Regions from separate parts of the Shinella zoogloeoides genome, predicted to be linked through region 3. Evidence: predicted binding sites of a transcription regulator. Region 3 holds the regulator's gene; each other region holds the start of a gene.

Region 1 (4,179 bases), 740 kb from region 3:
CCAGCGCGCGGTCGACGCTCGCCTGGTCCATGCGGCCGGTCCTGGCGAGGCCCTTGCCGAGGCCGCACATGACCTTCTCGTTGAACAGGATGGCCGGCGACCGGCTCATGCCCTCGTAGATGACGAGGCGAATCGAGTTGGAACCGATATCCACGACTGACACCGGGGCAATTCCAGGCAAACGCCCCTGGGCTTCGGACTCAACCATGCATATCCAGTTTACTTCTTCCGGCGGCCTTGCCAGCCCGCGATCGCCTTCGGTGCCGAGGACTTCAGGGCCTCGCCCCGGCCGGAGAGGCTGGGGTTGGTCATGAAGTAGTGCTGAGCGTTGAACGGCTCGGCGCCGGGCTGCACTTCCATGCGCCGGGACGTTCCGTCCGCAAGAATCTCGTAGCTCTGCTGGTTATCGATGAGATTGCCCAACATGATCTGCGAGAGAACCTGCTCATGCACAGTCCGGTTGATCAGAGGCACGAGTGTCTCGACCCGCCGGTCCAGGTTTCGCGGCATCATGTCCGCGGAGCCTATATAGACCAGCGCCTTGTCCGAGGGAAGCCCGTGGCCGTTGCCGAAGCAGAAGATGCGGGAGTGTTCCAGGAAGCGGCCGACGATCGACTTGACGCGGATATTGTCGGACAGGCCCGGCACCTGCGGGCGCAGGCAGCAGATGCCGCGCACCACCAGATCGATCTCCACGCCCGCCTGGCTGGCCCTGTAGAGCGCGTCGATGATGTCGGGGTCGACCAGCGAGTTCATCTTCATCCAGATCGCCGCCGGCGCGCCGTTCTTGGCATGGGCGATCTCCTCGTCGATGTGACGCAGGATGCGCGGGCGCAGCGTATAGGGCGAGAAGGCGAGCTTCATGCCGGCCTCGGGCTCGCCGTAGCCGGTGATGAAATTGAAGATGTTCGCCATGTCGCTGGCAATGGTCGGGTTGCAGGTGAAGAAGGACAGGTCCGTGTAGATCTTCGCCGTGACCGGGTGGTAGTTGCCCGTGCCGAGGTGGCAATAGGTGCGCAGCCTGCCCTCCTCGCGGCGCACCACCATCGACATCTTGGAATGGGTCTTCAATTCGATGAAGCCGAAGACGACCTGCACGCCGGCGCGCTCGAGGTCGCGCGCCCAGCGGATGTTCGCCTCCTCGTCGAAGCGGGCCTTCAGCTCGACCAGCGCCGTCACCGACTTGCCCGCCTCGGCCGCGTCGATCAGCGCGCGCACGATCGGGCTGTCGTTGGAGGTGCGGTAGAGCGTCTGCTTTATCGCCAGGACGTCAGGATCGCGCGCAGCCTGGAGAAGGAACTGGACCACCACGTCGAAGCTTTCGTAGGGGTGGTGGACGACCATGTCCTTTTCGCGGATGGCGGCGAGGCAGTCTCCGGCGTGCTCTCGGACACGTTCGGGAAATCGGGCATTGTAGGGCTCGAACCTCAGGTCGTCGCGCGGCGCCTTGGCGATCTCCGACAGCGTGTTGAGGGCGAGCAGGCCCGGCAGGATGGCGACCCGGTTGTCCGGCACGTTGAGTTCGCCGACGACGAAGCGACGCAGCGATTCGGGCATTTCCGAATCGGTCTCGATGCGGATCACCGAACCGCGGCGGCGGCGCTTCAGCGCCGTCTCGAAGAAGCGCACGAGGTCTTCGGCCTCTTCCTCCACTTCGATATCGCTGTCTCGGATGATGCGGAACGTGCCCGAGCCGCGCACGATATAGCCGGGGAAGAGTTTTCCGATGAAGAGGCCGACGGCATCTTCCAGCGTGATGTAGCGGATCGCGCCCTTGGCGTCTGGCAGGCGGATGAAGCGGTCGAGCGCCACCGGCAGGCGCAGCAGCGCCGTCATCGGCTCCTTGCCCATGGTGCTGTCGAGCTGGAGGCCGATCGAGAAGCCGAGGTTCGGGATGAAGGGGAACGGGTGCGCCGGATCGATGGAAAGCGGCGTCAGCACCGGGAAGATCGACTGGATGAATTCCTGCTGCAGCCAGACCTTGTCCTCGCTGGAGAGCGCCGTCGGGCGGACGATCAGGATGTCCTCCTTGGCGAGATACTGCTGCAGCACGGCGAGCGAGGCCTGCTGCTCCATCTGGAGATTGTCGATCTCCTTCAGGATGTCGTCGAGCTGTTCGGCCGAGGTCTTGCCGTCGGGGCTGCGGATGCCGACGCCCTGGCGCACCTGGCCTTCGAGGCCGGCGACGCGCACCATGAAGAATTCGTCGAGGTTCGCCGCCGAGATCGACAGGAAGCGCACGCGCTCCAGGAGCGGATGGGCGGTGTTCAGCGTCTCTTCGAGGACGCGGCGGTTGAACTGGAGCCAGGAGAATTCGCGGTTGATGAAGCGCTCGGGGCTCGCCATCAGGGCCTCGACATCGATCGTCGCGCCTTCCGGGGCCGCGTCCTCGACGGGCTTTTCCTGCGTAAGGTCCGAAGTCGCTCTATCCATTGAAGGTTCCGCCCAATTCGCCGCCCGATCGGCCGCGCTCGATTTCTGCTTTTCCGCGAAGCGCTTAGCGCAGTTTGACGACAGAACTGTGACAGTCAATCCGGGGCGGTGGAATTAGCGGGGAAAGTAATACCCCCCTCTGCCCTGCCGGGCATCTCCCCCTCAAGGGGGGAGATCGGCAAGCGGCAAGAACCTGTTTCATCAGCAACGCTGGAGATGGGCGAAACATTGCCCCATCCAATCTCCCCCCGTGAGGGGGAGATGCCCGGCAGGGCAGAGGGGGGTGGCCACGTCTGCGTCGCCCTTACGCCTCTAAATCCTCGCCGCCGACCATCTCACCCAGCACTTCCTGCGCCAGCGTGCGCGTGATGCGGCTGCCGCGGGCGAGCGCCAGACGGTCGAGGCGTTCGACCAGCGTCTGCGCCGCCTCCAGCGAGCGCTCCATGCGCGCGACGATATAGGCGACGAGCTTCTCCTCGACGAAGAGCTGGCGGTCGGCGAAGAGTTTCACGATGACCTGCGAGAGCAGTTCGTCGTCCGGCTCGCCGATCTCCACCACGGTCGCGGCCTTGAGGCGCGAGCGCAGGTCCGGCAGCTCGACCGGCCAGGACATCGGCCAGAGCCTCGAGGTGATGAGCAGCGTGTGGCCGTGCTGGCGCACATTGTTGATGATGTGGAAGAGCGTGCGGTCGCAAAAGCCGGCGCGGTCGGCATCCTCGATGAGCACCGGACCGCGCTCGGCCGCCGCCTCCGCGCCCTGCCCGGCCCTCGCCTCGACGCGCGCCGCGCCCGCCTTCTCGCGCCAGATGGCGGCAAGGTGCGATTTTCCCGAGCCGACGGGACCGGCGATGACGACCACCGGCGATGGCCAGTGCGGCCAGGCGTCGATCATCGCGACGGCCGCATTGACGGGCTCGGCAATCAGCAAATCGTCGCGGCCCGTCGCGGGATCGTGCCCGAAGGCCAGCGGCAACTGTTCGGCGGTCTTGCGCGAAGTCATGGGTCTGCTCGGGTACTCTTACTCGTATTCGCCTTCCGGCGTGCTCTCTTCGAGGAGAACGGGCTTGCTCGCCCCATAATAAAGGTCGCTGTCAAGGTAGCGGCTGAGGCCGAAACGGACAAGGACGCCGACGGCGGCGGCGGCCGGCACCGCGATCATCAGCCCGACGAAGCCGAACAGCGCGCCGAAGGCGACCAGCGCGAACATCAGCCAGACCGGATGCAGGCCGACGCGCTTGCCGACGAGCTTCGGCTGCAGGATGTTGCCCTCGGCGAACTGGCCGGCGAAGAAGATGGCGGCGATGAGCGCGATCATCCAGTATTCCGGCCAGAACTGCACGACGGCGACGCCGACCGACAGCACCAGGCCGACCAGCGAGCCGACATAGGGAATGAAGCCGATGACGCCGGCGAAGAGGCCGATCAGCAGGCCGAAATTGAGGCCGGCGAAGGAGAGCGCGATGCCATAGAACAGGCCGAGGATGATGCAGATGGAGCCCTGCCCGCGCACGAAGCCGGCAATGGCGGCATCGATCTCCGTGGCGATCTGGCGCACGTTCGCCACATGGTCGCGCGGCACCCAGCTGTCCACCTTGGCGATCATGCGGTCCCAGTCGAGCAGGAGGTAGAAGGCGACGACGGGCGTCACGACCAGCAGCGAGACGATGTTGACCAGCGCCATGCCGGAGTTCCAGAGCTGCTTGAACACCGTGCCGAGGAAGCCAGCGCCTTCGGCGAGGATGCTCG
Region 2 (4,179 bases), 1.7 Mb from region 3:
TGCCGGGAATAGCGGCCTTCCACGCCGCAGATCAGCGCGTCGGCCTCGCCGCGCTTGACGGCAAGCGCGCCGATGACCGTCTGGTTGGTGCGAACGATGGTGCGCGCGGCTTCGAGGATCACGCCCTTGCGGCCGACGATGCGGAAATAGTCGTCGACATAGTCACGGTAGCGCGGATCGTCGTCGGGGTTCACAACCTCGAAATCGACATCCGGGCGCACGCGCAGGCCGTAGCGCTTGAGGCGCGCCTCGATGATCTGCGGGCGGCCGATAAGGATCGGCTTGGCGATGTCCTCCTCCAGCAGCACCTGGGCGGCGCGCAGCACGCGTTCGTCCTCGCCCTCGGCGAAGATCACGCGCTTCCTCTCCGCCTTCTTTGCGGCCGCGAAGATCGGCTTCATGATGAAACCGGAGCGCCAGACGAAGCGGTTGAGCTGGTCGAGATAGGCGTCGAAATCGGTGATCGGCCGCGAGGCGACGCCGGTTTCCGCCGCCGCGCGCGCCACGGCCGGCGCGATGCGCAGGATGAGGCGCTGGTCGAAGGGCGAGGGGATCAGGTAGTTCGGGCCGAAGCTCGGCGTATCGCCGGAATAGGCGCGCGCCGCGACGTCCGAGACCTCCTCGCGGGCGAGCGAAGCGATGGCGCGCACCGCCGCCATCTTCATCTCCTCATTGATCGTGCGCGCGCCGCAATCGAGTGCGCCGCGGAAGATGTAGGGGAAGCAGAGGACGTTGTTGACCTGGTTGGGGAAATCCGAGCGGCCGGTGCAGATCATCGCGTCCGGGCGGGCGGCGCGCGCCTCCTCGGGCATGATTTCCGGCGTCGGGTTGGCGAGCGCCATGATCAGCGGCTTTTCCGCCATGCGGGCGAGAAGCTCCGGCTTCAGCACGCCGGCGGCCGAAAGGCCGAGGAAGACGTCCGCGCCGTCGATCGTCTCGGAAAGCTGGCGCTTGTCCGTCTCCTGCGCGTAGACGGCCTTCCACTGGTCCATCAGCGCCTCGCGGCCCTTGTAGACGAGGCCTTCGATGTCGTGCACCCAGATGTTCTCGACCCTGGCGCCGAGCGAGACGAGCTGGTTGAGGCAGGCGAGGGCGGCGGCGCCGGCGCCCGAGGCGACGATCTTCGCCTCACCCAGCGCCTTGCCGGCAAGCTCCAGCCCGTTCAGCACCGCAGCCGCGACGATGATTGCCGTGCCGTGCTGGTCGTCGTGGAAGACGGGGATATCCATCTTCTCACGCAGCTGGCGCTCCACCTCGAAGCATTCGGGGGCCTTGATGTCTTCCAGGTTGATGCCGCCGAAGGTCGGCTCCAGCGCGGAGACGACATCGACCATCTGGCCGACCGTCGGGGCGTCGATTTCGATGTCGAAAACGTCAATGCCGGCGAATTTCTTGAAGAGGACGGCCTTGCCTTCCATGACGGGCTTGGAGGCGAGCGGCCCGATATTGCCGAGGCCGAGCACGGCCGTGCCGTTGGAGACGACCGCGACGAGGTTGGCGCGCGCCGTATAGTCGGCGGCGGTCGCCGGGTCGTCGCGGATGGCCAGACAGGGGGCGGCGACGCCGGGCGAATAGGCGAGCGCCAGGTCGCGCTGGTTGCCGAGCGGCTTGGTGGGGTTGATCTCGAGCTTGCCGGGGCGGGGGTGGCGGTGGAAGAAGAGGGCCTGCTGGTCGATGTCTCCGCTTGCGGGGCCGTCCTGCGTCCTCGATTTATCACCCGTGCTCATGGTGCTCCCTGTCATGTGCTGTTTTCGTTTCGGCCCTTCGTTGTACGAAACCGCCGCGACGTGAAGTTTTTCGGAACCTCCCATAAAGCCTCAATCAGCGACCTGTGCAATGCCTATTTGCGGATCAAAAATGCATAGGTGTGTCATCAGTTTGAAACAGGACTCTGGTTTTCAACGGAACCAAAGTCGCCCGTTCCGGTGCGGAGTGCGGCGGCCGGCCACCCGGAGACAAACGCATGACCGTAACCCCCGCCGACCCCGATGTCCGTTACTTTCGCACGCTGTTCATCTCGGATGTGCATCTGGGATCGAAGGCGGCCAAGGCGGATTTCCTCATCGACTTCCTGCGGCATCATGAAGCCGAGACGATCGTGCTCGTCGGCGACATCGTCGACGGCTGGCGGCTCAAGCGCAACTGGTACTGGCCGCAGGCCTTCAACGACGTGACGCAGAAGCTCTTGCGCAAGGCGCGCAAGGGCACGCGCATCATCTACATTCCCGGCAACCACGACGAGTTCCTGCGCGATTTCCCCGGCACCCATTTCGGCGGCGTCGAGGTGGCCGAGCGCATCATCCACGAGGCGGCGGACGGCAAGCGCTATCTCGTGCTGCACGGCGACGAATTCGACGTCGTCGTGCGCCACGCCCGCGTCGTCGCCTATCTCGGCGACTGGGCCTATGACGCGGCCATCGCCATCAACGTGGTCTTCGCCGCCATCCGCCGCAAGCTCGGCCTGCCGTACTGGTCGTTCTCCGCCTGGGCCAAGCAGCAGGTGAAGTCGGCCGTCAACTTCATCGGCGAATTTCAGCGCGTGGTCGCCGAGGAGGCGCGGCGCAACGATGCCGACGGCGTCATCTGCGGCCATATCCACCACGCCGTCATCACCGAGATCGACGGGATTCGCTATATCAACAGCGGCGACTGGGTGGAAAGCTGCACGGCGATCGCCGAGCATCACGACGGCGAGATGGAGCTGATCACCTGGCAGAAGCTCGCCTCGGTCCCGGCGGAGGTCCTGCCCGTCTCGCGCCAGATGCCGGCCATCGAGACGAGGGCACCGGCCGGGGCGGAAGCCGCCTGAGCCCTGCCATCCGGCGTCGCGGCACCGGCAGAAATAGCGCATTGGCGTACGTAAGTCCGCATGCTAGAGCGGAGGGCGTTCCAACGCAGGTTCCCCGCCATGACCGCCCCTTCCGTGACCGCCGGCGCGCCGCCGTTTTTCGCCGCGCGCATCGCTCTCGTCTTCTGCGCGCCGATGATGGTCAACGGCATCGCGCTGCCGTTCTTCCCGGTCTGGCTGGAAACGCTTTCGATGAGCGATTTCCAGATCGGTATCGTCCTCGCGGTTCCGATGTTCGTGCGCGTCTTCTCGGCGCCGGTCGCTGGGCTGATCGCCGACCGGATCGGCGAACGGTCGATCGTGCTGCTCTGGTCGGGCACGCTGTCGCTCGCGACGGCGCTGGCGCTGTTCGCCACCGGCTCCTTCTGGCCGGTCCTTCTGCTCTATACGCTGCAAGGGGCGGTCTATTCGCCCTATGTGCCGATTACCGAGGCGATCGCGCTGTCTGGCGTGCGCCGCTGGAATTTCGATTACGGCAGGATGCGGCTGTGGGGATCGCTCGCCTTCATCCTCTCGACGATGACCGGCGGCTGGCTGGCCGGGTTCTATGGCGGGGCGATGGTGCTGCCGGCCATGGCGGTGGCCTTCGTGCTGACGGTGCTCGGCGCGTTCATCGCGCCGAAGATCGGCAAGCCGCGCCGGCCTTCGCCGATCACCGCGATCGCCAGCGTTTCCGGCACGAGCACGCTGCGGCAACGGGACGTGCAGTTCATGCTGGTCGGCGCTTCCCTCATCAGCGCCAGCCATGCCATGTACTATGCCTTTTCGGCGATCCACTGGCAGAAGCTGGGTTTCACCGGCACGGATGTCGGTCTTCTCTGGAGCGCCGGCGTTCTTGCCGAGGTCATCCTGTTCATCTTCGCCGTCCAGCTCCGACGCCGCTTCAATCTCTGGTCCATGATGATCTTCGGCGGCACGGTGGCGGTGGGCCGTTGGATCCTGTTTCCGATGGAGATGGGGTTTGCCGGCTACTTCGTGCTGCAATGCCTGCACGCCTTCACCTTCGCCATCGTCCATATCAGCGTGCAGAGCCGCCTCGTGGAGCGCGTCGCGGAGGAGCAGGAGGCCGCGGCGCAGGGGCTCTACTTCTTCTACACCGGCATCTTCACGGCACTCGCCACCTTCGTCTCCGGCTATACCTATAGCTGGTATGGTGTCCAGGGCTTCCACCTGATGTCGCTCGTCGCCGCGACGGGGCTGGTCTGTATCGTCGCCGGGCGGCTGGTCGCGCCGCGCGCCGGCACTCAGCCCCAGAGCGTGGCTTCGGGCGGGTAGACGCTGGAGCCTTCGTAGTGAAGGCCCGGCTCCCGGTCGCGGGCAAGCAGCAGCGG
Region 3 (4,179 bases):
CGGAAAGATCGAGAAAATGCTTGGCCATGATGTGTCCTGTCTGTCCCAGTCCCTGCTATGCCGCCTTGGAGGCGGCCGTCAGCTTTTCCGCTGCCCGCTCGATACGGGCGAGCCCCTCTCGCGCTTCTTCCGCTGTAACGGTCAGCGGCGGCATAATGCGCAGCACGTTGTCGCCGGCCGGCACGCCGAGTAGCTTTTCCGCGCGGATTGCCTTCAGCAGGTCGGCGACCGGTACCTTTGCCTTGATGCCAAGCAGCAGGCCCTCGCCGCGCACATCCTCGATGACCTCGGGGAAACGATCCTTCAGCGCGGCAAGTCCCTGGCGGAAGACGAGCGCGACGTCGCGCACATGCTCGAGGAAACCCTCTTCTAGGACGACGTCGAGCACGGCATTGCCGACGGCCATGGCAAGCGGGTTGCCGCCATAGGTGGAGCCGTGCGTGCCGGCGACCATGCCGGCGGCGGCCTCGTTCGTCGCAAGGCAGGCGCCAAGCGGGAACCCGCCGCCGATGCCCTTGGCGACGGCCATGATGTCGGGCGTGACGCCGGCCCATTCATGGGCGAAGAGGCGGCCCGTGCGGCCGACGCCCGACTGCACCTCGTCGAGGATGAGCAGCAGGCCGTATTCGTCGCAGAGCTGGCGCAGCTCCTGCATGAATTCCTTCGGCACCGGGCGGATGCCGCCCTCGCCCTGCACCGGCTCGATCAGGATCGCAGCCGTTTCCTCGGTGATCGCATCCTTGACGGCGCCGATATCGCCGAAGGGGACCTTGAGGAAGCCCGGCGCCTTGGGGCCGAAACCCTCGATATACTTTTCCTGCCCGCCGGCCGCGATGGTGGCGATCGTGCGGCCGTGGAAGGCGCCGTCGAAGGTGATGATGTGGTACTTGCCGGCATGGCCCTTGGCGAAATGATAGCGACGCGCCGTCTTGATCGCGCATTCCAGCGCCTCGGCGCCCGAATTGGTGAAGAACACCTTGTCCGCGAAGGTCGCTTCCGTCAGCCGGCGGCCGAGGCTTTCCTGGCCCGGGACCTCATAGAGGTTCGACAGATGCCAGACCTTGTCGGCCTGGTCCTTCAGCGCGGCGACGAGATGGGGATGGGCATGGCCCAGCGAATTGACGGCGACGCCGGCGGCAAAATCGAGATAGCGCTCGCCATCTTCGGCGATCAGCCAGACGCCCTCCCCGCGCGTGAACCGGAGCGGCGCACGCATATAGGTTTCATAGAGCGGCGCGGCATCGGCCATGGCGCGTATCCTCCGAAAAGAGATGCGGAAAAACGGGTCCCGTGCTTGACTTTTCCGGACACCAGAAAAATCAAAAGCCGCCTTTCGGCGGCATGCCGCACTATCGGCATTTCACCCCTCCATGTCAACAAAAGTGCATCCCGAAATATGGCTGAACCTGCCGCAAGGTGAGGATTCGCGGCACGCGCGGAAGGTGTCTCTATCGAGTCACACCAGACCAGCAAGTTGGGGAAAACTTAGAAATCGATTCGCGCCGATTCCCGCGACTCTTGTCACAGAGTCCCCCTGTCTCTAGGTTAAAGACCAATTACTAGACTGCATGCGGCGGAACTAGTCACCAAAAGAGTCAAGGCGTTCAGGTTCCGGACCCGTCCGGGACGCGATGAGGGATTCCCGCATTGCGAGCGCCGAGCGGAGACGAGAACATGAACTGGACAGACGAGCGGGTCGAGAAACTCAAGAAGCTCTGGGCCGAGGGCCTGAGCGCGAGCCAGATCGCTGCACAGCTTGGCGGCGTCAGCCGCAACGCGGTGATCGGCAAGGTTCACCGGCTGAACCTGCCGGGCCGCGCCAAGGCCGGCGGCACGCAGACGGCGTCACGCCCGAAGCGCCCGGCCGCGGCAACCCCGCGCCCGTCGAATTTCGCAGCCCGCCCGGCCGTGACGCGCACTGTCGCCCGGCCTGCCGGCAGCGCCCTTCCCAAGGAAGAGCTGGACACCGACTTCGAGACGCAGAGCGAGCAGCTTCCGGTTCCGGCCAACGGCAACAAGGTGGTCGTGCCGATGTCGCGCCGCCTGGAGCTGACCGAACTGACCGAGCGCACCTGCAAGTGGCCGATCGGCGACCCGCTGAACGACGACTTCCACTTCTGCGGCAACGAGTCCCCGGACAACTCGCCCTACTGCACCTACCACCAGCGCCTCGCCTACCAGCCCTCCGCCGAGCGGCGGCGGATGCGGTAACAACAGCGATCGTGGAATGAGATGCGGGCCCTTCGGGGCCCGTTTTCGTTATTGCCGTTGAGATGACCCAAAAACGCGAAACGGGCCCCGAAGGGCCCATTCCCGTCCTTGGGAGGAATTTCGGCGGCTCAGGTTTCCAGCGAATAGCCGGCGCCGCGGACGGTGCGGATGACGTCCTGCATGTTGGCGAAGTTGAGCGCCTTGCGCAGGCGCCCGACATGCACGTCGACGGTGCGCTCGTCCACATAGATGTCGTGGCCCCAGACACCGTCGAGAAGCTGCGAGCGGGAGAAGACACGGCCGGGCGAGGTCATCAGGAATTCCAGCAGGCGGAACTCCGTCGGCCCCAGGCGCACCTCGCGGGTGCGGCGGTGGACACGGTGCGTCTCGCGGTCGAGTTCGATATCGCCGCAGCGCAGCACCGTCGAGACGACCTCGGGCTTGGCCCTTCGCAGCATGGCACGGACGCGGGCGACGAGTTCCGGCGTCGAGAAGGGCTTTACCACATAGTCGTCCGCACCGGTGGCAAGGCCGCGCACGCGCTCGCTCTCCTCGCCGCGCGCCGTCAGCATGATGATCGGCAGGCGCTCCGTTTCCGGCCGCTGGCGCAGGCGCCGGCACAGTTCGATGCCGGAAACGCCGGGCAGCATCCAGTCGAGGATCAAAAGGTCCGGCATGCGCTCCTGCAGGCGCATCTCCGCCTCGTCACCGGAGAGGATCGTATCGACCTCGAAGCCTTCGGCCTCGAGGTTGTAGCGCAGGAGGACGCTGAGCGCCTCCTCGTCTTCCACGACGGCAATTCTCGGCACCATAAAGCGAACCTACTCTCTTTACTCGGAGACGTCGGCGGCAACGACGGACGTCGAGGTGTCGTCCTTCGGGCGCTCGCCTTCCGGCTGCGAGCCGGTCGCCATATAGTAGATGGTCTCCGCGATGTTGGTCGCATGGTCGCCGATACGCTCGATGTTCTTGGCGCAGAACAGGAGGTGCGTGCAGGGCGTGATGTTGCGCGGATCTTCCATCATGTAAGTGAGGAGTTCGCGGAACAGCGAGGTGTAGATCGCGTCGATCTCGTCGTCGCGCTCGCGGATGGCCTTGGCCTTCTCGATCGAGCGGGTGGCGTAGACGTCGAGCACTTCCTTGAGCTGCATCAGCGCAAGTTCGGCAAGATGCTCCAGGCCGCGGGCGAGCTTGCGGGGCATGCCCGAGCTCTGCACGGCGATGACGCGCTTGGCGGTGTTCTTGCCGAGATCGCCGACGCGCTCCAGCTCGGCGGCGATGCGGATGGCGCCCATGATCTCGCGCAGGTCCGCCGCCATCGGCTGGCGCTTGGCGATGGTGACGATGGCCTTGTCGTTGATCTGGCGCTCGGCATTGTCGAGGATGACGTCTTCCGAGATGACCTTCTGGGCCAGCGCCGCATCGGTGGTGACGAGCGCGCGGACGGAATCCGAAACCATCTGCTCGGCCGTGCCGCCCATTTCGGAGATGCGGCGGGAGAGGTACTTCAGTTCTTCGTCATAGATCGAAACGATATGGGTCGATGACATGTCTTTATCCTTGATGCGCTCGGATGGTCAGGGTTTTGGCGACGGTTGCGTCAGCCGAAGCGGCCCATGATGTAATCCTGCGTGCGCTGGTCGTCCGGGTTGGTGAACATCTTGTCCGTGTCGTTCTCCTCGACGAGATTGCCGAGGTGGAACATGGCGGTGCGCTGCGAGACGCGGGCCGCCTGCTGCATCGAGTGCGTCACGATGACGATGGTGAAGTTGGCGCGCAGCTCGTGGATCAGTTCCTCGACCTTGGCGGTCGCGATCGGATCGAGCGCCGAGCACGGCTCGTCCATCAGGATGACCTCGGGGCTGACGGCGACGGCGCGGGCGATGCACAGGCGCTGCTGCTGGCCGCCGGAAAGACCGGTGCCGCCTTCGTGCAGGCGATCCTTCACCTCGTTCCACAGGCCGGCCT

What was found. Region 3 encodes PhoB, which activates phosphate uptake and scavenging genes when phosphate is short. Its sites were predicted from a motif close to TGTCATNNANCTGTCAT; they were not measured.
Region 1: a site for PhoB is predicted at 2,511-2,527, ahead of Q9316_RS05105 (RNA degradosome polyphosphate kinase). Genes of this name have one in related genera too.
Region 2: a site for PhoB is predicted at 1,869-1,885, ahead of Q9316_RS10125 (UDP-2,3-diacylglucosamine diphosphatase). Genes of this name have one in related genera too.

What each region holds. Positions count from the first base shown of each region.
Region 1 covers NZ_CP132311.1:840,583-844,761, reverse strand. Annotated here, with positions in the region: gene Q9316_RS05110 (Ppx/GppA family phosphatase) at 1-208, opposite strand, end outside; gene Q9316_RS05105 (RNA degradosome polyphosphate kinase) at 220-2,433, opposite strand; gene hdaA (DnaA regulatory inactivator HdaA) at 2,738-3,433, opposite strand; gene Q9316_RS05090 (AI-2E family transporter) at 3,452-4,179, opposite strand, start outside.
Region 2 covers NZ_CP132311.1:1,815,005-1,819,183, reverse strand. Annotated here, with positions in the region: gene Q9316_RS10130 (NADP-dependent malic enzyme) at 1-1,727, opposite strand, end outside; gene Q9316_RS10125 (UDP-2,3-diacylglucosamine diphosphatase) at 1,964-2,809, shown strand; gene Q9316_RS10120 (MFS transporter) at 2,909-4,123, shown strand; gene dgcA (N-acetyl-D-Glu racemase DgcA) at 4,093-4,179, opposite strand, start outside.
Region 3 covers NZ_CP132311.1:103,582-107,760, reverse strand. Annotated here, with positions in the region: gene argF (ornithine carbamoyltransferase) at 1-28, opposite strand, end outside; gene Q9316_RS01415 (aspartate aminotransferase family protein) at 56-1,249, opposite strand; gene Q9316_RS01410 (GcrA family cell cycle regulator) at 1,675-2,211, shown strand; gene phoB (phosphate regulon transcriptional regulator PhoB) at 2,340-3,023, opposite strand; gene phoU (phosphate signaling complex protein PhoU) at 3,042-3,761, opposite strand; gene pstB (phosphate ABC transporter ATP-binding protein PstB) at 3,812-4,179, opposite strand, start outside.